DNA from 2 places in the Verrucosispora sp. SN26_14.1 genome. Region 2 is predicted to be linked to the other one. Evidence: predicted binding sites of a transcription regulator. Region 2 holds the regulator's gene; the other holds the start of a gene.

Region 1 (14,618 bases), on a different contig from region 2:
CGCCGAGGTGGTCGAGCTCTGTCGCCGGGCGCTCGACCTGCCGGAGGACGCGGCCGAGGCGGAACCGCTCGTGGCGACGCTCTGGCACCGGGCCGCCGCCGACCGGCCGGTGCGGGTGTTCGGCGCGTACCGGGGTGACGACCTGGTCGGGGTCCTGATCGGATCGCACTCCGGCGAGGCGGGGCACGTCGACCTGCTGGCCGTGCACCCGCGGGTACGCCGTCAGGGCGTGGCCCGGGCCCTGCTCGGGCACGCCGAACGGGCGCTGGCCGAGTCGGGCGCGGTCGAGATGGTGCTCGCCGGCAACCCGCCGTACTACGGCTGGCCCGGCATCGACGTCCGCTACACCCCGGCGATCTGTCTCGCGCTCGCCCTCGGCTACCGCCAGGACCGCACCGCGTGGAACATGACCGCCGACCTGTCGTCCGACTCGTCACCGGCGCTGCGCGCCACCGAGGCGGCCGAGGCCCGGCTGGCCGGGCAGGGCGTGACGGTACGCCGGGCCGAGCCGAGCGACCTGCCGGCGCTCACCACCTTCGCCCGTACCACCTTCGGCGGGGCGTGGGACGGCGAGCTGGCCGGTTCGGTGGGTCGCCCCGACGCCGGCTGCCATCTGGCCGAGCGCGACGGCGAGCTGCTCGGCTTCGCCGCGTACGGATCGTCCCGGCCGAGCTGGTTCGGGCCGATGGGCACCGTCCCCGCTGCCGAGGGGTCCGGCATCGGCGGCGTCCTGCTGCGGCGCTGCCTGCGGGACCAGCGGACGGCCGGCATCGAGTTCGCGCAGATCGGCTGGGTCGGTCCGGTGCCCTTCTACTCGCGCAGCGCGGGTGCCCGGATCGAGCGGGTCTTCTTCCTGTACCGCAGGGCGCTCGGCAGCCCGAACGAGTCAACCGGCGCATAGGCGCCGATACCACCGTTCACCCTCCCCGGTCATCGACGCCCCCTACGGTTTTGCGTAGAGGAGGCAGCCATGACCACGGATGACGAGCAGACCCGGGACACCCTGGCGGTGCCCTTGGTCGCGGTTCCCGAACTCCCGGCCCAACTGCCGATCGACCGGCTGGACTACGGCGACGCCGAGCAGTTGGCGGAGATGACCGGGGCAGCCGAACCACCCGAGGAGCCGCTCATCCTGGTCGACGAACCGGCACCGCACCGCCCACCGTACGACCGGGCGCAGCAGCGGCGCGACGAGCGGCCGCTACCGACATAGGAAAAGGGCGGACCGCTGACGCGGCCCGCCCTTTCCGGCGTGTGGAGCTGGACTCAGAAGTCCATGTCCCCGCCACCCGGACCAGCCGGGGCAGCCGGGGTCTTCTCCGGCTTGTCCGCCACGACGGCCTCGGTGGTGAGGAACAGCGCGGCGATCGACGCGGCGTTCTGCAGCGCCGAGCGGGTCACCTTGGCCGGGTCGATGATGCCCGCGGCCAGCAGGTCCACGTACTCACCCGACGCGGCGTTCAGGCCGTGACCGGCGTCGAGGTTGCGGACGCGCTCGACGACGACGCCACCCTCCAGGCCGGCGTTGACGGCGATCTGCCGCAGCGGGGCGTCCAGCGCGATCTTGACGATCTGCGCGCCGGTCGCCTCGTCGCCGGCCAGGTCCAGCTTGTCGAAGGCGGTCTTGCCGGCCTGCACCAGCGCGACACCACCACCCGGGACGATGCCCTCCTCGACGGCGGCCTTGGCGTTGCGGACGGCGTCCTCGATGCGGTGCTTGCGCTCCTTGAGCTCGACCTCGGTGGCCGCGCCGACCTTGATCACCGCAACACCGCCGGCCAGCTTGGCCAGGCGCTCCTGCAGCTTCTCCCGGTCGTAGTCGGAGTCGCTCTTGTCGATCTCGGCCCGGATCTGGTTCACCCGGCCCTGGATCTGCTCGGCGTCACCGGCACCGTCGACGATGGTGGTCTCGTCCTTGGTCACCACGACCTTGCGGGCGCGGCCCAGCATGTCGAGACCGGCGGCGTCCAGCTTGAGGCCGACCTCCTCGCTGATGACCTGACCACCGGTGAGGATGGCGATGTCGGTCAGCATGGCCTTGCGGCGGTCACCGAAGCCCGGCGCCTTGACGGCGACCGACTTGAAGGTGCCCCGGACCTTGTTGACCACCAGGGTGGCCAGGGCCTCGCCCTCCAGGTCCTCGGCGATGATCAGCAGCGGCTTGCCGCCCTGCATGACCTTCTCCAGGATCGGGAGCAGGTCCTTGACCGACGAGATCTTGCTGTTGGCGATCAGGATGTACGGGTCGTCGAAGACGGCCTCCATACGCTCCGGGTCGGTCATGAAGTAGGCCGAGATGTAGCCCTTGTCGAAGCGCATACCCTCGGTGAGCTCCAGCTCCAGCCCGAAGGTGTTGCTCTCCTCGACGGTGATGACGCCTTCCTTGCCCACCTTGTCCATCGCCTCGGCGATGATCTCACCGACGGTGTTGTCACCGGCGGAGATGGAGGCGGTGGAGGCGATCTGCTCCTTGGTCTCGACGTCCTTGGCGAGCTTCAGCAGCTCCTCCGAGACGCTGGCCACGGCGGACTCGATGCCACGCTTCAGGGCCATCGGGTTGGCGCCGGCAGCCACGTTGCGCAGACCCTCGCGAACGAGAGCCTGGGCCAGGACGGTCGCCGTCGTCGTGCCGTCACCGGCGACGTCGTCGGTCTTCTTGGCGACCTCCTTGACCAGCTCGGCGCCGATCTTCTCGTACGGGTCCTCGAGCTCGATCTCCTTGGCGATGCTCACACCATCGTTGGTGATGGTGGGGGCACCCCACTTCTTCTCGAGCACGACGTTGCGGCCCTTGGGGCCGAGGGTCACCTTCACGGCGTCGGCGAGCTGGTTCATGCCCCGCTCGAGGCCGCGGCGAGCCTCTTCGTCGAACGCGATCATCTTGGCCATACGGCGTTGTCCTCCTGGACACTCACGGACCAGCCGGGGTGTGCCCCGGACGGGCCGTCTGGTGTACGCACCTTGGGACGTCGCCACCTGGCGACGGCGACGTCTCCTCGGCCGGGCCGGATAGCCCGCGACGACCGGCCACTGCCCCGCCCGAGGTGATCCCCCGGGTGCGACGGTGGCCCCACCGTCCCGACCAACTGGCACTCACGCCATGCGAGTGCCAATGACTTGTTTAGCACTCTGCCCTGCCGAGTGCAAGCACGACCGCCGTGATCAGCCGAGTTCATGGGCCAGTTGGGCGTCGTTCACCGGCCCCTCGTGTCCCCGCTGCTCGGCGTACGTGACGACCAGCCCGACCAACTGGGCAAGCTGGCCCGGCAGGGTGAGCAGCGCCGCCAGCACCGTCACCACGACCGTGCCCGCCGTCACAGTCCGGGTCTCCATCGGGCCGGTGCCGATCAGCAGCAGGCCCACCTGCTCGATCGCAGCCGCGACCAACGACACGGCGATCACCGCGCCGATCACCAGCGCCAACCGGCCGAGCAGCAGGCCCAGGCGCTGCCGCAGCATCTGGTGCGAGCGGCCGATCGGGTTGTCCCGCTCGAACAGGTAGACCGGGCCGACCATGGCCAGCGCGAACACCGCGTAGATGCCGGGCAGGAAGCAGAGGCAGAGGCCGAACAGCACGATCATGCCGAACAGCAGGGTCCACCCCCAGAGCCCGAGCGCCCGCCGGACCCCGTAGCGCATGGCCGCGCCCAGGTCGACCGGCGCACCGGCCGCCTGCCGGGCGATCACCCAGGTCCCGGCCGCCCAGCCCACACACTGCACCAGGCTCGCGATCAGACCCGCCCCGAAGAGGCTGCCCACCCACACGAGGCTGTCGGCCCAGAATCCGGAGGGCAACGCGCTGCTGTCGTCGGCGAGCTGCTCCTCCCAGCGCGCGGTGGGGTCGATCACCAGCGCGAGCACCGCCAGCACCACCGCCGGCAGCACCTGGGTCAGCAGGACGATCGGCAGCAGGAGCGACCAGCCCCGGCGGAGCGCGCCGACACAGCGCGCGTACCAACCACCTACACCGGCACCGGGCGGATTCACCAACGGGCTGGCCGGGTCGAGGCCGTACCCCGGTTGCGGGTACCCACCGTAGGGCGACGTCGGATATGGCTGGCCCGGGTAGGGCTGGCTTGGATAGGGCTGGCTTGGATAGGGGGCGGTCGGGTCGACCGGTGGCCGCCCGTCACCCCGATCGGGCTCGTTCGCCGGCGGGGTCGGCTCGTTCGCCGGCGAAGGCCGGGCCGGCTCGTCGGGGGACGAGGACGGACCCGCCGGGGGCGGCTGGTCGGACATGGACGCTCCTCAGCGATGGCTGGATCGGCCCATGATCTTCCCTGGTCGGCCCCGGCGCCGCTGCCCTGCACCGGCCACGATCCCATAACCCCACCCGAGGATCAGCCGGCGAGGTGGACGCGGCGGGTGACTCAGATGGCGCGTACCCGCTCGGCCTGCGGGCCCTTCTGGCCCTGGCCGATCTCGAACTCCACCCGCTGGCCGTCGTCCAGCGCCTTGTAGCCGTCCATCTCGATCGCGGAGAAGTGAACGAAGACGTCCTGCCCGCCGTCGACGGCGATGAAGCCGTAACCCTTCTCGGCGTTGAACCACTTCACGGTGCCCTGTGCCACGGTGTTGTCCTCACTCTGCGCGGCGTACCACAACTCCGGGCACCGGCACGCCGAACACCCGGAGACCACCGGTTTCAGCGATCCGCGACGACCCCGAAAAACGGTGACCGAAATCGCACGGTACACGAGGCGTGACGACCGCGCACGACCACAAATCGGGCATATTCCGACTGACGGCATCGCCGTACGTCATTGTGGTAAGCATGCCGACATGACCAGCGCCATCGACGAGACCAGCACCCTGCGGGCGGACGTCCGTCGGGTCGAGCCGGCGGACGCCGCCCGGATGCGGGCCCTCCGTCTGGAGATGCTCGCCGACGCCCCGCTGGCCTTCCTGGAGACGATCGCGGAGGCCGCCGCCCGCCCGCACGCCGAGTACGCTGCCCGCGTCGCCCAGGTCTCGGCCGGCACCCACACCGCCCAGTTCGTGGCGGACCCCGGTGGCCGACTGGTCGGGCACGCAGGTGGCGTCGCCCATCCCACGGAACTCGCGGTCACCGTGGTCTACGCGGTCTACGTCACCCCGACGTGGCGCGGCACGGGCCTGCTCGCATCCCTGATCGACGCGGTCGGCGCCTGGTCACGGGAGTGCGGGCGGCAGGAGCTGATGCTCGAAGTCGTGGTGGGCAACGACCGTGCCTACCGCGCCTACCAGCGGATCGGCTTCGCCGACACCGGCGTACGGGTGCCGCACCCGACCGTCCCCGCCCTCCGCGAACTCCAGATGCGCCGCCGGGCGTAGTGGGGGCGGGGTGGGGATTTCCGGGCAGCCCACCCTGCTCCGGGCGGTCAGGCTTGATCCCGCCGCAGGGTGGGCTGCCCGGAAACCCGACGTGGTCCGGCTGATCGGGTGGGCCTGCCCTCGGATCGGACCGACCCACTCCCCTCGCCCTGCTCGGTAGCGACGGTCGCGGGCTGGCCAGGGTGTCCGGCGGATGCGGCGGGTGCCAGGTCTCCCGCGCCGCCTTTGCTCTGCTTCAACCCACGCAACGAACAGGGCGATTCGTTCCTCCTGGCAAATGCCGCACTGGCAAAGCTATGACAATTGACCAGAACCGGTGCGTTCTCCCGAAAGTATTGCGTGGAGTGAAGCAGAGCAAAGGCGGCAAGGCGCAGTACCGCCGCCCACCGTCCGCCTCCGCACCGCACCGCACCGCACCGCCCAAGCTCAACTCAGCTCATGCTCCAACGGTGACCCAGCAGGGTTCCGGGGCAGCCTGACCCGCGCAGGGATCAAGCCTGACCGCCCGGAGCGGGTCAGGCTGCCCCGGAACCCCCACCGTGAGAAGACCCGCCCCCCCCACCGTGAGCAGCAGACCTAGGCGTGCCGCCGACTCTGCACGATGCGGAAACGGTTGGCGACGTACGCCCCGTCGGTGAGGGCCGAGTTGGCCGCCGCGTTCGCCCCGCTGCCGTGGAAGTCGGAGAACGCCGCCGACTGGTTCACGAAGACGCCTCCGGTGAGGTTGCCGGACAGGTGCACTCCGACCTCGATCGCGGCGTTCTCGGCGGCGTCCAGCACCGCCTCGTCGGTGGAGTAGACGGCTGCCGTGAGCGCGCCCTTCTCCCCCACGGTCGCCCGGAGGATGTCCAGGCTGTGCGTGGTGGAGTCGGTGGCGATGGCGAAGGAGATGGGTCCGAACCACTCCCGCGAGTAGGTCGCGGTGTCGCCGGCGTCCAGCTTGACGACGGTGGGCGTACGGACCACCGCGTCCGGGAACGACGGGTGCGTGACGGTACGCGACTCCAGCACCGGCGTACCGACCTTGGTGACCTCGTCGAGGCGGTCCAGGACGCCGTCGTTGACGATGGCGCCGGTCAGCTCGACCCCACGCGCCGGGTCGGCGGTGAGCTTGCCGACGGCGGCGGCGATCCCGGCGGCCACCTCGTCGAAGCTCTTGTGTCCCTGGTCGGTGTCGATGCCGTCGCGGGGAATGAGGATGTTCTGCGAGGTGGTGCACATCTGGCCGCTGTAGAGCGTCAGGGTGAACCCGAGGTTGCGGCACATGCCGGCGAAGTCGTCGGTGGAGTCGACCACCACCGTGTTGAGTCCGGCCTTCTCGGTGTAGACCGCCGCCTGGCGGGCGTTGGCCTCCAGCCAGTCGCCGTACTCGGTGGAACCGGTGAAGTCCACGATCTTGACGGCCGGGTGCAGGGCCAGGGTCGAGGCCAGCTTCTCGCCGGGCGCCTCCGGGGCGAGCAGGACCAGGTTCGGGTCGAAACCGGCCTCGGCGAGCACCTGCCGGGCGTAGCGCACCGTCACGGCCAGCGGGAGCACGGCGCGCGGGTGCGGCTTGACGACCACCGGGTTGCCGGTGACCAGCGACGCGAACAAGCCCGGGTAGGAGTTCCAGGTCGGGAACGTGTTGCAGCCGATGACCAGGGCGACTCCTCGCGGCACCACATGGAACGTCTTGGTCATCCGCAGCGGGTCGCCCTTACCGGCGGCCTTCTCCCAGGCGGCGGTCCCCGGATGCCGGGTCATCTCCGCGTACGCGTAGGCGACGGCCTCCAGCGCCCGGTCGAGCGCGTGCGCGCCGCCGGCCTGGAAGGCCATCACGAATGCCTGTCCGCTGGTGAACTGCACCGCGTTGGCCAGTTCGAAGACGTTCTTGTGCAGCCGGTCGAGGATCTCCAGGCAGACCCCGACCCGCGCCTGCGGCCCGGCGTCCCGCCACGCGGGCAGCGCCGTGGACGCGGCGGCGACGAGCTGTTCGGCGGTGGCGTGCGGGTAGCGGACGTCCAGCGGGACGCCGAAGGGGCTGGTCTCGGTGGCGACCTGGTCGCCGTCGCCCGACTGGTCGAGCGGGAAGTCTCCACCCAGGTACGCCTCGAATGCGGCCTTGCCGTCGGCGGCTGCGGTCTCGCCGTACACCCGGGGGCTGGGTGATTCCGGGTAGGCGGACCAGTACCCGCGCTCCGTGATCGCGGTCAGCGCGCGGTCGAGGGTCTCGGCGTGCCTGTCGTACAGGGGGTGCGGGGTCTCCGTCATGCCCGCCATCATGCAACAGGAAGCCCCGCGATCAGTAGGGGCGTGTCACAGCTCAGACGTCGAGTTGCCAGTTGCTCCAGCGATCCATCACCCGGAAACCGAGCTGCTCGTTGATCGTGATCATGTGATCGTTGCTGTCCGCGTTGAAGGTGTCGATCACCTGGATCGCGGGTTCGTGGGCGAGCAGGTGACGAAGGTTCTCGATCTTCGTGAGCAGGCCGAGGCGGCGGCCCCGGTGCTCCGGGTCGACGATGGTGATCTGTTGGAAGGCGTGCCAGTCGGCGGTCGGTGACATGTCGAGCAGGGTCCAGGCGACCAGCCGACCGGACTCCTGATGCCGTACGCCCGCGTGGTAGCGCCGCTTGCCGCGCGCTTCGAGCGCCCGCTCGGTGCCGCGTACCCGCTCCGCGTCGACCTGCTCGGGCTCCCATGCCAGGTCACCCATGGGCGCGTCGGCCAGCAGCCGCCCGTCCAGGTACGCGACGTCGGCGATCAGATCGTCCGGCGTACCCCCGCGCCAGAACAGCACCTCGTAGCCGGTTGCCCGGGATCGTGCGTCGGCCAGCAGCGCGTCCAGGGCGGCCTGGTCCAGTTCGGCGACGTGCAGTCGCCGTCGTACGTCGGCCAGGGCGTCGACCGCGCCGACGGTGGCGGCGAACCGGGCGGCCGGGGCGGGGTGGTCGGGATCGTCGCGCAGGTGCGCCCGGCTCAACGCACTGACCCGTTTCCGCCCGCGCTCGCGCAGTACGCGCAGGCCGCGCTCGAACAGCGCCCGACCGACCCCCCGGCTGCGATGGTCCGGGTGCACGACCAACTCGCCGGAGGCGTTCTCGGTGTTGTCGAGTTGCGGCAGGTCGAGCAGCAGGTAGCCGGCCGGGGTGCCGTCGGCGTGGGCCAGCAGGGCGAGGGTCTCGGTGCCCGGCATCGGCTGGTGGAACAGCGAGGTGAACCGCTGCCGGCTGAACGGGGGGTAGTCCGGCAGGTCGGTCGCGGTGTAGTCGGCACCGATCCGGTACGCCTGTTCGATGGCCGACTCGTCGTCGGGACCGAAGGAGGTGATGGTGATGGCCATCTCCGCAGCCTGCGGGACGACCGACGAAGGGGCCAGCGATTATTCGCCGGCCCCTTCGGAAAGCTTGGTCGGGAGGGACGATCGCACAACGCCTCCGGCGCTGGGTCGTAAAGACTGAAAGTCTACGGCGAAACGCCCTCCCGCACGAAGCATCTTGCGCCGCCCGGTTCCTGCCGTCAAGTACTCGACGGCGTGTTTTCCGCACTCACCGCTAAAAGCCCGTTACCCGGCGGATCGGTCGGCGTGCACCATGCCACTCGGGCGACGGGCTCGCGGTGTGTCTCAGCCGAGCAGGCCGGCGTCGCGGGCGGCCCGCAGCGACGGCTTGATCCGGTGGGTCGGCCCGACCTCGCCCGCGACCGCGTCGAGCGTCTTGAGCCCCTCACCGGTGTTGTAGACCACCGTCTCCGCGGTCGGGTCCAGCTTTCCGGACTCGACCAGCTTGCGCAGCACCGCGACGGTCACCCCGCCCGCCGTCTCGGCGAAGACCCCGGTGGTACGCGCCAGCAGCCGCACGGCGGCACGGATCTCGTCGTCGTCGGCGTAGTCCATCCAGCCGCCGGTCCGGCGTACCGCCTCCAGGGCGTACAGGCCGGCCGCCGGGTCGCCGATGTTGAGCGACTTGGCGATCCCGGTCGGCTTGACCGGGGTGATGGTGTCACCGCCGCCGTGCAGGGCGGTGGCGATCGGGTTGCATCCGGCCGACTGGGCGCCGAAGACCTTCCACCCGCCGGCCGGCGCCTCGACCAGGCCGATCTCGACCAGTTCGCTGAACGCCTTGTCGACCTTGGTGAGCAGCTCACCGGAGGCCATCGGGATGACCACCTGGGCCGGGATCCGCCAGCCGAGCTGCTCGGCGACCTCGTAGCCGAGCGTCTTGGAGCCCTCCGCGTAGTACGGCCGGACGTTGACGTTGACGAAGGCGGTGTCCTCGAACTCGTCGGTCTCCACCAGCTCGCCGCAGAGCCGGTTCACGTCGTCGTACGAACCGTCGATGGCGACCAGCTCGCCGCCGTAGACGGCGGTGGTCACGACCTTGCCCTGCTCCAGGTCGCTGGGGATGAACACCACCGACGGGGTGCCGGCGCGGGCCGCGTGGGCGGCGACGGAGTTGGCCAGGTTGCCGGTGGAGGCGCAGGCGAACCGGGCGAAGCCGAGCGCCCGGGCGGCGGTCAGCGCGACCGAGACGACCCGGTCCTTGAACGAGTGGGTGGGGTTGGCGCTGTCGTCCTTGATCCAGAGCGGGCCGGTGATGCCCAGCTCGGCGGCGAGCTGGTCGGCGGCGACCAGCGGCGTGAAACCGGGGTCCAGGGTGACCCGGGTGGCCGGGTCCTGGCCGGCGGGGAGCAGCGCCGCGTAGCGCCAGATGTTCTGCGGGCCCGCCTCGATCTGCTCACGGGTCACGGTGGCGAGGGCCGCCGGGTCGTAGTCGACCTCCAGCGGGCCGAAACACTCGTAACAGGCGTGCTGCGCGGCCAACGGGTAGCGGGCGGAACAGGCGCGGCAGACCAGGGCGCGGGCGGGGCTGGCGGTGGTGTCGATCCCGGTAGGGGCGAGCGTCGACGTCATGTCCGAGTCCTCTCATCTTCCCCCACATCGCACCCTGCGGCGGGGACGGAATTGGCACCTGCCCCACGGGACGCTCAGCGATGAGCGCGCGGGGTGGTTGCCGGGGCGTCTTCGGGCCGTATCCCTCAGCCCCTCTGGATGAGGTATTCAGTTGTGCCGCCGAGTCTAGGCAATCCCGCCGCGCTCGTCAGCGTTCGATCTCAGCCTGTGAGCGATTCCTCACCGCCGCCACCACCCGCGCAAGCGCGTCGACCCTGGATCGGGCAGCCCCGGCAGCGCCGGGTTGACCTGGTCCAGGGTCGCGCACGAGCGTCGGTCGGTCACCGCACCGGCCGGGTCAGGCCGGTACGGACCTGCGTTCGGCCGCCTTCAGGTCCAGTGCGGCACCGTTGCGCTGGCGCAGCAGGTTGTCCAGCGCCCAGCTACCCGGGCCGAGCACCGCGATCAGCAGGAACGACCAGCAGAACAGCACCGACAGCTCGCCGTGGTTGCGTAGCGGCAGCAGCGCCTCGGGCTGGTGGACGACGAAGTAGGCGTAGGCCATCGAGCCCGACGCCACCAGTGCCGCCGGTCGGGTGAAGAGACCGAGGAGCACGAGGGCACCGCAGACGGCCTGGATCAGCGCGGCCCACCAGCCCGGCCAGGTGCCGAGCGGGACGGGTTCACCGCTCCCCCGGGCACCGCCGAAGACGCCGAACAGAGACGACAACCCGTGGCAGAGAAACAGCAGGCCGATGACCATGCGGAACAGGGACAGGGCCGGCCCGCCGAACCGGTCAGTACGCATTCCGGAACCTCCATTGTGGATGGACGAGGGCAACCAGAATGCGGGACTGATAAATATTTGTCGATGCAATCTCTTCCTTTGGGAACGCTCCCACATCGATGGTAGCGACTGGAACTCCCGAGGGAACCCCCTTCGGCGAAGATCATTTCGATCACCCTCCGTAACGACTCCCTGTACACCCTGGACATCTGACGGCAACAAGTCGCGGTCATCCGATCCGGGGCCGCGCGCCCACCCGGGTCCGGAAGCGGCCACCGTCGTCCCACCAGCCGGTACGCGGGGCGGTCCCCGACCGACCGGAAAGCCGTCCCGAAGCGCCCACCTCGCCACCCCGACTGCCCGCCGAACGATCGAGGACCGTGATGCGACGATGGGCCGATGCGAGAAATCCACGGGGGATCGATGCCGGATACGACCACGAGACGCGGCGACGGAGGCCGGGCCTACCGGCGTCCTCGGCTCGTCGCGCTGCTGACCGCCGTCGCGCTGCTCGCCGGCTGCGCACCGACCGACGCGTCCGGCAACGTCCCGGGTGACGGACCGACGGAGCAGGCCGACCCGGCCACGAGCCCGACCACGGCCGGCCCGGACGCGCCGGAGGTCTGCCCCGAATCGGGGGTACGGATCCGCTACCTCGGCGTCAGCGCGGCCATGGGGCTCCGGGCGATGGGCGTGGAGCTGGTCAACTGCGGCGACCGCCCGTACAAGCTGCGCGGCTATCCGGCGCTGCGTCTGTTCGACGGCGAGGGGGCACCGATCACCGTCCGGGTGGTCGAGGGGGCGGCCGGGATCGCCTCGGGCTTCGACGACCCACCCCGGCCGCTGGTGCTGGCACCGGGCGCCACGGCCGGAGCGGCCGTGATCTGGCGCAACCTGGTCGACGATCCGACCGTGGTCGCCACCGACGCCGCGCGGGTGGAGATCGCGGCGGCCAAGGGGCAGCCGGGGCAGGAACTCGACATGGAGGGGCCGATTGACCTCGGCAACACCGACCGGATCGGAGTCAGCGCCTGGAAGAAGCGGACGGGCCCGACGCCGACGCCCACCGAGTCGGCGGACGACGGCGTCGACGCCGCACTCAGCTGGTGATGTCCTTGCGGGTGAAGCGCCAGAAGGCGAGCCCCCAGAAGAGGGTGGCGTAGCAGATCGCCGAGACGGCGCCCCGGACGATGTCGTCGGTCTGCACCGGCGTGGAGAGCAACCCCAGCCAGGCGGTGCTGTAGTGGGTCGGCAGGAACGACCGGATCGCGCCGAGCGCGGTGATCTGGTCCAGGATGCTGGAGAGGATCCACAGCAGCACCGCACCACCCACCGCGCCCAGCGCGGCATCGGTGACCACCGAGAGCAGGAACGCCAGACCGGCGACGACCAGCAGGACGACCGCCAGGTAGCCGAGCACCGCGAGCAGGCGGAGCAAACCCTCGCCGGGTTCGAGCTGTGCGGCGACCGTGCTGCGCAGCGGCGACCAGCCGTACCGCAGGGTGCCGATCAGCAGGGCCGTACCGGCGAGCAGCACCAGCGCGAACGCCGAGTAGGCGAGCGCCACCAGCAGCTTCACCGTCAACAGCCGGGCCCGGGGCACCGGCACCGCCAACAGGTAACGCAGGCTGCCCCAGCTCGCCTCGCTGGCCACCGTGTCGCCGCAGAACAGCGCCACCACCACGACCAGCAGGAACGAGGCGGAGACGAAGATGGTGAACAGGGTGAAGTTCAGTCCGCCGGAGGTGGCGAACGAGACGAGGCTGCCGAACTCGCCCCGGCCGCTGTCGTCGTCACCCGAGTCGAACTGGAAGGCGATCAGGATGATCAACGGCAGCAGCACCATGAAGCCGAGCGCCAACTGGGTACGCCGCCGCGCCGCCTGACGGCGGAACTCGGCGCCGAACGGCAACGTCCTCGACGGCCGGTAGCCGGCGGCGGCACCCGACGGAGCCACCCCGGACTCCTCCCGCGTCGGCTGCACGGTCGATCCCGCCATCACCGGTCCCCGCTTCCCCGAGAGTTCTCGCCCACCAGGGCGAGGAACGCGTCCTCCAGGCGGCGCCGGGGCACCACCCGGTCCACTCCGATACCGGCCCGTACCAACTCGGCGACCACCTCGCTGCGCGCGGTGCCGTTGGTGTCCACCACCAGGTGCCCGTCGGCGTCGTCCAGCACCCGTACGCCACCGAGGTCGTTGAGCACGTCCCGGGCCGCGGTCGGGTCGCTCACCTCGAACAGCACGCTGGGCGAGTCACCGACGATGTCCTCCACCGGCCCGGAGGCCACGATCCGGCCCTTGTTGACCACCACGGCGTGGGTGCAGGTCTGCTCCACCTCGGCGAGCAGGTGACTGGAGACCAGCACCGCGCGCCCGTCGGTGGCGTACCGCTGAAGCACCCGGCGCATCTCGGCGATCTGTGGCGGGTCCAGCCCGTCGGTCGGCTCGTCGAGCACCAGCAGCTCGGGCAGGCCGAGCATGGCCTGGGCGATGGCCAACCGTTGCCGCATCCCGTGGCTGTACTTGCGGACCCGCCGGTGCACCGACGAGCCCAGACCGGCGATCTCCAGCGCCTGCTCGAAGTGTGCGTCGGCCTCCGGCCGTCCGGTCGCCCGCCAGTACGCCCTGAGGTTCTCCAGGCCGGAGAGGTGCGGCAGGAATCCGGGCCCCTCGACGAGAGCGCCGATCCGGGAGAGCACCGGCGAGCCCGGCACCAGCCGGTGCCCGAAGACGTAGATCTCCCCGGCGGTCGGCTGGGTCAGCCCCATCAGCACCCGCAGGGTGGTGGTCTTGCCGGCGCCGTTGGGCCCGAGCAGGCCGACCACCTGACCGGGGTGCACCTCGAAGTCCACCTCGGAGACTGCCACGAAGCCGTCGGCGTACTCCTTGCGCAAGTGGCGCACGGCCAACGGGGTGTCCGCGTACTCGGGATGGATCGAGGTGTCCTGGCGGCGGTGCCGCAGGCGCAGCACGGCCACGAGCACGACGAGCCCGATCACGATCGCGGCGATCAGCCCGACCAGCACCCAGCGCCAGAGCGCCGCCTCGGTGGGGATCGGGTCGCTGTCGACCGTCGGCAGGCTGACCGGTGTGTCACCGACCGCGACCGTGTACACGGCCGGCTCGATCGGGGTCGTGTAGGCCTGGTCCGAGGTGGCCACCACCAGCCGGAGCCGGTGCCCGGCCTCCACCCGGTGCACGATCGCCGGCAGGGTCACGGTGACCGGCGCGGCGGCGTCGACGGTGGCCGGCAGACCGCTGAGCCGGATCGGCGCGATGAGTCCGCTGGGCAGGGTGGCCGCCCCCTCCGGGTCGACCACGTAGAGCTTGGCGAAGAGGACCGCCTCGCCGCTGCTCGACGCGGCGCGCACCGACACGGTGGGCGCGCCGACGATGTCGACCGCCTCGGTCAACGGCTCGGACTCGAACCGGGCGTGCTGCCCGGGTATGTCACCGGCCACCCCGCTGAGCAGTGAGCTCAACGAGCCGGCGAACGGCACCGAGGAGATCGCGGCGGGGTTGCCGCCGGGCGGGTTGGCCACCGGCTGGGGCGGCCCGGCCACGGTCACCTCGCGGCGGGCGTCGCCGCCGAGACCGGGGTAGTCGTCGGTGCGGTATCCGGTGGCGACCAGCCCCCGGTCCATCGC
Region 2 (7,459 bases):
ATGGTCTCCGGGTCCAGCATGTCGTGCAGCGCGTCGTAGAGCGGGCGCAGGTAGGGGTCGATCTTCTCGTTGAGCGTGCCGGGCAGGAAGCCCAGCCGCTCCCCCGCCTCGACCGCCGGTCGGGTCAGGATGATCCGGTTGACCTGCTTGGCCTGCAACGCCTGGACCGCCTTCGCCATGGCGAGGTAGGTCTTGCCGGTGCCGGCCGGGCCGATGCCGAAGACGATGGTGTGCGCGTCGATCGCGTCGACGTAGCGCTTCTGCCCGAGCGTCTTGGGGCGGATGGTCCGCCCGCGCCGGGACAGGATGTTGAGCGTCAGGACCTCTGCGGGCCGCTCCGCGCCGCCCTGTTCGAGCATGCCGACGGTACGCCGGACGGCGTCTGTGGTCAGGATCTCGCCTTTCTCGATCAGTTCGAGGAGTTCGCTGAAGATCCGCTCGGCGAGGGCGTTGTCGGCGGGAGCACCGGTGATCGTGATCTCGTTGCCGCGTACGTGCACGTCACTGTTCACGGAGCGCTCGACCAGTCGCAGGATCTCGTCACCCGCGCCGAGGAGGTTGACCATGATCTTCGAGTCGGGGACCGTGATCTTGGTCTGCACCCGGGGCAGGTCGGGAGGTGGGGTGCCGGTCATAGGTCGGGCCGAGGGGCCCTGCGCCACCTGCTCTCGATCTCGGCGCCGGGCCTGCTGCCACGGCGTGCGGACGTTGACTCCATCGTATCGTTTCCCCGCCGGGGACACGCCGCCCATTTACCTCGGGGCGGCCGGTCGCGACCCTCTGGTGCGCCTGCCCACTCCGGCGCGGACCGGTGACCGCAACGGGATCCGACGACTGGTGCACAAGTAGACAAAAGAGTCAGCCGTCGGCCCGGAAGTCGTACCCGTCGAAGGTCTCCTGCCGTCGGGTGAACCGGTAGGTCGCCCAGTGCATCCGGACCACCTCGCCGGCGGAGTCCCGGGTCAGCCGGAGCAGTTCGCCTACCTCCCGGCCGGAGACCGTCCGGAACACGTCCGGCTGCTCCGGCACCGGTGCGAAGACCGCCGGCGGCCTCTCCGTCGGGTCACCGGCACCCCGCGCTTGCAGGGCACCGTCGTGCCAGCCGAAGACGTACTCGAAACCCTCGCCCCACCAGCGGCCGAGCAGCCCTCGCAGGTGCTCCGGGGCCGGCGTGCCCGGCCGCCACGGCACGATGTCGGCCGGGTCGTGCTCGACCGCGGCGGCGAGCAGCCGGTGCGGCAGTTCCAGCAGGTCCACGGCGGCACCGGAGGAACCCAGCACGGCGGCGCCGAACGCGGCGGGCGCCCCCTCGCCGCCCCGCCGGCCGTACACCCCGGCCAGGAACCCGGGCATCGCCCCGTCGTGCCCGACGTGCACCACCCGCTGTCCCTGCGGCACCAGGATCAGGCCCAGGCCGAAGCCACCGGACCACGTCGTCTCGTCGGTGACCGTCACCGGCCAGCGCATCTCCTCCAGCGTGGCCGGCGCGAGCACCCCGCCGGTCGGGTCCAGCGCCCCCGGGTCGGCCAGGAACGCGGCCCACCGGGCCATGTCACCGGCGGTGCTCCACAGCTGCGCGGCCGGCCCGACCGCGCCGAAGTCGGTCGGCGGCTCCGGGCGCGCCTCGTCGGAGTACGCGTCCACCAGGAACCCGGTCGCCGCGCGGGGCCCCGGGTCGGCGGTGGTCGCGGTCAGCCCCAGCGGAGTGAGCACCCGCTCGGTCAGCACCTCGGCCCAGGTCCCGCCCCGCACCCGGCCGACCAGCCGGCCCAGCAGCGCCATGCCCAGGTTCGAGTAGTGGTAGCGGCGACCCGGCGGCAGCACCCGCTCCGCCCGGGCCAGCTCGGCGACCAGCCGGTCGGCGTCCGGCGCCCGCAACGTGTCCCAGACGTCGCCGTACGGCTCCCGTTGCAGGCCGGCGGTGTGCGACAGCAACCGGCGCACGGTCAGCTCGCCGTGCGCCGGCAGGTCCAGGTGCCGGTCCAGCGGGTCGTCGAGGTCGAGCAGGCCGTCGTCGCGGCACTGGAGGGTGAGCACGGCGGTGAACGTCTTGGTCACCGACCCGATCCGGAACCGGGTGTCCTCGTCCAGCGCGGTGTCGTTGCCGGTGCCGCCGACCACGCACGTCCACAGCGGGCGGTCCGCCCGGTGCACCGCCGCCGCCACGGCCGGCACCCGTCCCCGCGCCTGGACCTCCCGGACCAACCGGTCGAGTCGACCGGTGGCGGCTGTGGTCACGCCACGCTCCGGGCCAGCATCGGCCCGAGCGGCGCACCACCCAACAGGTGCGCGTGCACGTGGAAGACCTCCTGACCGCCGTACGCCCCGGTGTTGAACATCAGCCGGAAGCCGTCCCCGAGCAGCCCCTCGTCCTCGGCCACCGCGGCGGCCGTGGCCAGCACCTCACCGGCCAGCACCGGATCGCCGGCGGCCAGGGTGGCCACGTCGGCGTAGTGCTCCTTGGGGATGACGAGGACGTGCACCGGCGCCTTCGGGTCGATGTCGCGGAAGGCGAGCGTGGTGGGGGTCTCGCGGACCATGGTGGCCGGGATCTCCCCGGCGACGATCCGGCAGAACAGGCAGTCAGGAGTACTCACCGGGGCAGTGTAAGGAAGGGCCCCCTACTAACGCCTCGTGTATAGGAAGGGTCCCTTCCTTACATCTGGGCGGGTGCGGCAGGATGGCGCGCATGTCGGGGCGGGCGGTACTGGTCACGGGTGGGTCACGCGGCATCGGACGGGCGGTGGTCACGGCGTTCGCCGCCTCCGGCGACCGGGTGGCGATCCACCACCGCGACTCGGCAGACCTGGCCGAGGCGTTGCGGGCCGCGCTTCCCGGCGACGGCCATCTGGTGGTCCGCGCCGACCTGGCCGACCCCGACGCGGTACGGGCGATGGTGGACGAGGCGGCGGAACGACTCGGCGGGCTCGACGTACTCGTCAACAACGCCGGGGTGTTCGGCCCGGCCGATCCACCGCACCCGGTCTTCGAGAGCAGCTACGAGCAGTGGCAGAGACGGTGGCGCGAGATTCTCGACACCAACCTGCTCGGTGCCGCCAACGCCGCCTGGTGCGCGGCCCAGCACATGCGCTCGGGCGGCGGGCGCATCGTCAACGTATCGTCGCGCGGCGCGTTCCGGGGCGAGCCTGCCAACCCGGCGTACGGGGCCAGCAAGGCCGGGCTCAACGCGATGGCCCAGTCGCTTGCGGTGGCCCTGGCGCCGTACGGCATCGCGGTCGCCACGGTCGCGCCCGGTTTCGTGGCGACCGACATGACCAACGAGCACCTGAAGTCGCCGCGCGGCGACGCGGTCCGGGCACAGAGCCCGTTCGACCGGGTGGCCCGCCCCGAGGAGATCGCGGCGGCGGTGCACTGGTTGGCCAGCCCCGAGGCGGAGTGGGCCTCCGGCACCATCGTGGACCTTAACGGCGCCTCCTACCTGCGCACCTAGAGATCCCCGGCCGGAGAGCGCCGCGTCCGGCCGCAAACCGTTGCGTCCGTTGAAGCAGAGCAAAGGGGCCGAGGTGCATTACCCCGACCCGGCCACGACCCGTCGGGCAGGGCGTACCGGCCTCGCCGCGCGGGCGTGGCCGGTGACGGTCACCAGCGCAGCAGTCGGGTGGCGAGCACGGCCAGCGCGGCCACCCCGGCCGTGGAGGTACGCAGCACCGACGGGCCGAGCCGGACCGGACGCGCGCCGGCCTCCTGGAAGGCCGCCAGCTCGGCCGGAGTGATGCCGCCTTCCGGGCCGACCACCAGCACGATCTCGCCCCGGTCGGGCAACTCGACGGTGGTCAGCCGGTCGCTCGCCTCCTCGTGCAGCACATAGCCGGCGGCGGCACCGGCGATCCGGCGGGCCACCGACGTGCCGGACTCATCCGGGGCACCGGCGACCACCGGCAGCCACGCCCGACGGGCCTGCTTCGCCGCCTCCCGGGCGGTCGCCACCCACTTGGCCCGGGCCCGGACGCCTCGTTCGCCGCGCCACTGCACCACCGAGCGGGACGCCGCCCAGGGGACGATCTCGTCCACGCCCGTCTCGGTCATCGCCTGCACGGCCAGCTCACCCCGGTCGCCCTTGGCGATGCCCTGCACCACCACCAGTCGCGGGTGCGCCGCGTCGACGTACCCGCGAGCGGTGATGTCCAGGTCGAGGGTGCCCCGGCCGACGGCGGTGACCACCGCCTCGGCGGTGCCGCCCCGACCGTCGGCGAGCAGCAGCTCCTCGCCGACCCGGAGCCGCTGCACGGTGGCCGCGTGGTGGCCCTCCGGCCCGTCGAGCACCGTCGAGTCGGTGGTGGGCAGCGACTCGACCAGGAAGAGCGGAGCGGACACCTCAGGCGTGGCCGTTGAAGGCGTCGCGCATCCGGGAGAAGAACCCGCCCTGCTTGCTGAGCTCGGCGACCTCCTCGCCCCGGGTCACCGCGAACTCCCGCAACATCCGCTCCTGGTCGGCGTCGAGCTTGGTCGGGGTACGCACGTCGAGGTGGACGTAGAGGTCGCCCCGACCGGCACCGCGCAGGTGCGGTACGCCCCGGGCCCGTAGCCGCAGCGTGCTGCCCGGCTGGGTGCCCGGCTTCACGTCGACCGGCTCCTCGCTGTCCAGCGTCTTGATGGTCAGCCGGGTGCCGAGCGCGGCGGCGGTCATCGGCACGGTGACCCGGCAGTGCAGGTCGTCGCCCTTGCGGGAGAAGACGTCGTGCGGCCGCTCGTGGATCTCCACGTAGAGATCACCGGCGGTGCCGCCACCCGGGCCGACCTCACCCTGCTGCGCCAGGCGGATCCGCATCCCGTCCTCGACGCCGGCCGGGATCTTCACGGTCAGCGAGCGGCGGGTGCGGACCCGGCCGTCACCGGCGCAGGTGGGGCAGGGGTGCGGGATGGTCGTGCCGTAGCCCTGGCAGACCGTGCACGGCCGGGCGGAGACCACCTGGCCGAGGAAGGTGCGCTGCACCGACTGCACCTCGCCCCGGCCACCGCACGCCTCGCAGGTGGCCAGGTGGGTGCCGGCGGCGGTACCGGCCCCGGTGCAGGTGGTGCAGAGCACGGCGGTGTCGACCGTGATCGGTGCCTCGACCCCGAAGGCGGTCTCCTGCAGGTCCAGTTCGAGCCGCAGGATCGCGTCGGCCCCGGGCCGGGTACGCGGTCGCGGGCCACGCCCGGCGCCGGTGGCCCCGCCGAAGAAGGCGTCCATGATGTCCTGGAAGCCGACGAAGGGTCCGGCGCCACCGGGGCCCCCCGGCCCACCGGCACCGCCGCCGCCCGGGGCGAGCGGGTCGCCACCGAGGTCGACGATCTGCCGTTTCCGGTCGTCGGACAACACCTCGTACGCGGCGTTGATGTCCTTGAACTTCTCCTGGGCCTCCGGGTCCGGATTCACGTCCGGGTGGAACTGGCGCGCCAGCTTGCGGTAGGCGCGCTTGATCTCGTCGTCGGAGGCCCCTCGGCTCACGCCGAGAATGCCGTAGTAGTCCCTGGCCACTGGGTTCCGTGTCCTCGTGTTCGTCTCGCGTTACGCCGGTCGGTGGCGGCAGCCTGCCGTCGGCCCTGACTGGTCAGTTCTGGGCCAGCAGCTCGCCCACGTAGCGTGCCACGGCCCTCACCGTGGCGATTGTTCCGGGGTAGTCCATCCGGGTCGGACCCAGCACGCCCATCCCCCCGACGATGGTCGCGCCCGGGCCGTATCCGGTGCTGACCACGGACGCCGCCCGCAGGTTGTCGATCTGGTTCTCGTCGCCGATGCGGACCCGCAGCGTGCTCGGCTCGACCTCGCCGATGAGCTTGAGCAGCACCACCTCCTCCTCGAGCGCCTCGAGGATGGGGCGCAGCGACCCCTGGAAGTCGAGCAGGCCGCCCCGGGCCAGGTTGGCGGTGCCGGCCAGGGCGAGCCGCTCCTCGTGGCGTTCGACGAGGGTCTCCAGCAGGACGGTGGAGAGCGTGGTCATGGCCGCCCGCAGGTGCGGCGCACACTCGTCGATGAGTGTCTGCACCAGCGGTGGCGTGTCGGACAGGCGGGTGCCGACCAGCTTCTCGTTGACGAGTCGGCGCAGGTCCAGGACGTCGTCGGCGGGGACCGGCGCGGGCAGTTCGACCAGCCGCTGCTCGACCCGGCCGGTGTCGGCGATCATCACCAGCGTCAGCCGGGTGGTGGAGATCGGCACGAGTTCCAGGTGCCGGACGGTGGAGCGGGCCAGGCTCGGGTACTGCACCACGGCGACCTGACGGGTGAGTTGCGCGAGCAGGCGTACGGTGCGGTGCACCACGTCGTCGAGGTCCACCGCGCCGACGAGGAACCGTTCGATCGCCCGCCGTTCGGCGGGGCTGAGCGGCTTGACCCGACTGAGCCGGTCGACGAAGAGGCGGTAGCCGCGGTCGGTGGGCACCCGCCCGGCACTGGTGTGCGGCTGGCGGATGTAGCCCTCCTCCTCCAGCACGGCCATGTCGTTGCGGACCGTGGCGGGGGACACACCGAGTTGGTGCCGTTCGACGAGGGCCTTGCTGCCGACCGGCTCCTGGGTGGCGACGTAGTCCTCGACGATCGCCCGGAGCACGGCGAGTTTCCGGTCGTCGAGACCCATCCTCCCCACCTCCTGTCGCAGGTCAGCCCGGAGCGCCCGGAGTGCCAGAGGAACACTCTGGCACTCGACTGTAGCGAGTGCCAGTCTACGTCGGCGTTCCCGTGCCCGCGATGATCAAGACTTCCCGGATGTCCGGAAACCGATCGGCGGGTTGACACTCCCCGGTGTCGCTATGGTGCGCCGTTGCCGCTGGCACCTACCGTGACCACATGACTGAACCACCTCGTCCTCCAGGATCCGGCGACGACCCCACGTCCCCACTGTCGGGCTCGTCGGGCCAGCCCGGCTATCCCCCGCCCGGCGGCTACCCGCCGCCCGGCGGTTATCCCCCGCCGGGTGAGTACCCCCCGCCGGGCGGCGCGCCCGGTGTCGGGTACCCGACGGGCGGTTACGGTCCCCCCGGCGGCGGCTACGCCAGCAACGAGGACAAGACCTGGACCCTGATCGCCCACTTCGGCGGCCCGCTCGGGGTGGTCGTGGGCGGCGGTCTGCTGGGCTGGGTCGCGCCGCTGATCGCGATGATGACCCGGGGGCAGCAGAGCCCGGTGGTCCGGGCGCACTCGGTGGCCGCCCTGAACTTCCAGCTCACCTGGGCCATCGCCGGGCTGCTCAGCTGGGTGCTCACCGCGATCACCTGCGGGCTGCTGTTCTTCGTGCCGTTCCTGGTCTGGATCGTGCCGGTGATCTTCGGGATCATCGCCGGGGTCAAGGCCAACGAGGGCGCCCTCTACCGGTACCCGATGACCTACGCCTTCGTGAAGCGCTGATCTCGGCTTCGTGAGGCCCTGACCTCGGGGACGGCGGTCAGGGCAGCAGGTCCCGCACCACGGCGTCGGCGAGCAGCCGGCCGCGCACCGTGAGAACCTGGCTCTTATACACAT

The links. Region 2 encodes HrcA, which represses chaperone genes, less so after heat shock. Its sites were predicted from a motif close to GGTTNGCACNCTCNNNNNGAGNGTGCNAACC; they were not measured.
Region 1: groL (chaperonin GroEL) is a predicted target of HrcA. The motif match lies at 3,085-3,115, and genes of this name have one in related genera.

What each region holds. Positions count from the first base shown of each region.
Region 1 is NZ_SISL01000093.1:1,896-16,513, forward strand. Features, by position in the region: gene EYA84_RS11600 (GNAT family N-acetyltransferase) at 1-901, shown strand, start outside; gene EYA84_RS11605 (hypothetical protein) at 971-1,213, shown strand; gene groL (chaperonin GroEL) at 1,267-2,889, opposite strand; gene EYA84_RS11615 (hypothetical protein) at 3,163-4,239, opposite strand; gene EYA84_RS11620 (cold-shock protein) at 4,371-4,571, opposite strand; gene EYA84_RS11625 (GNAT family N-acetyltransferase) at 4,783-5,313, shown strand; gene paaN (phenylacetic acid degradation protein PaaN) at 5,890-7,563, opposite strand; gene EYA84_RS11635 (GNAT family N-acetyltransferase) at 7,616-8,635, opposite strand; gene thrC (threonine synthase) at 8,918-10,204, opposite strand; SAM riboswitch class I at 10,214-10,349, opposite strand; gene EYA84_RS11645 (DoxX family protein) at 10,542-10,991, opposite strand; gene EYA84_RS11650 (DUF4232 domain-containing protein) at 11,394-12,080, shown strand; gene EYA84_RS11655 (ABC transporter permease) at 12,070-12,969, opposite strand; partial or broken gene EYA84_RS11660 (ATP-binding cassette domain-containing protein) at 12,969-14,618, opposite strand, start outside.
Region 2 is NZ_SISL01000157.1:5-7,463, reverse strand. Features, by position in the region: gene EYA84_RS15705 (PhoH family protein) at 1-635, opposite strand, end outside; gene EYA84_RS15700 (serine hydrolase) at 859-2,238, opposite strand; gene EYA84_RS15695 (histidine triad nucleotide-binding protein) at 2,235-2,597, opposite strand; gene EYA84_RS15690 (SDR family NAD(P)-dependent oxidoreductase) at 2,690-3,451, shown strand; gene EYA84_RS15685 (16S rRNA (uracil(1498)-N(3))-methyltransferase) at 3,601-4,335, opposite strand; gene dnaJ (molecular chaperone DnaJ) at 4,337-5,482, opposite strand; gene hrcA (heat-inducible transcriptional repressor HrcA) at 5,556-6,578, opposite strand; gene EYA84_RS15670 (DUF4870 domain-containing protein) at 6,788-7,345, shown strand.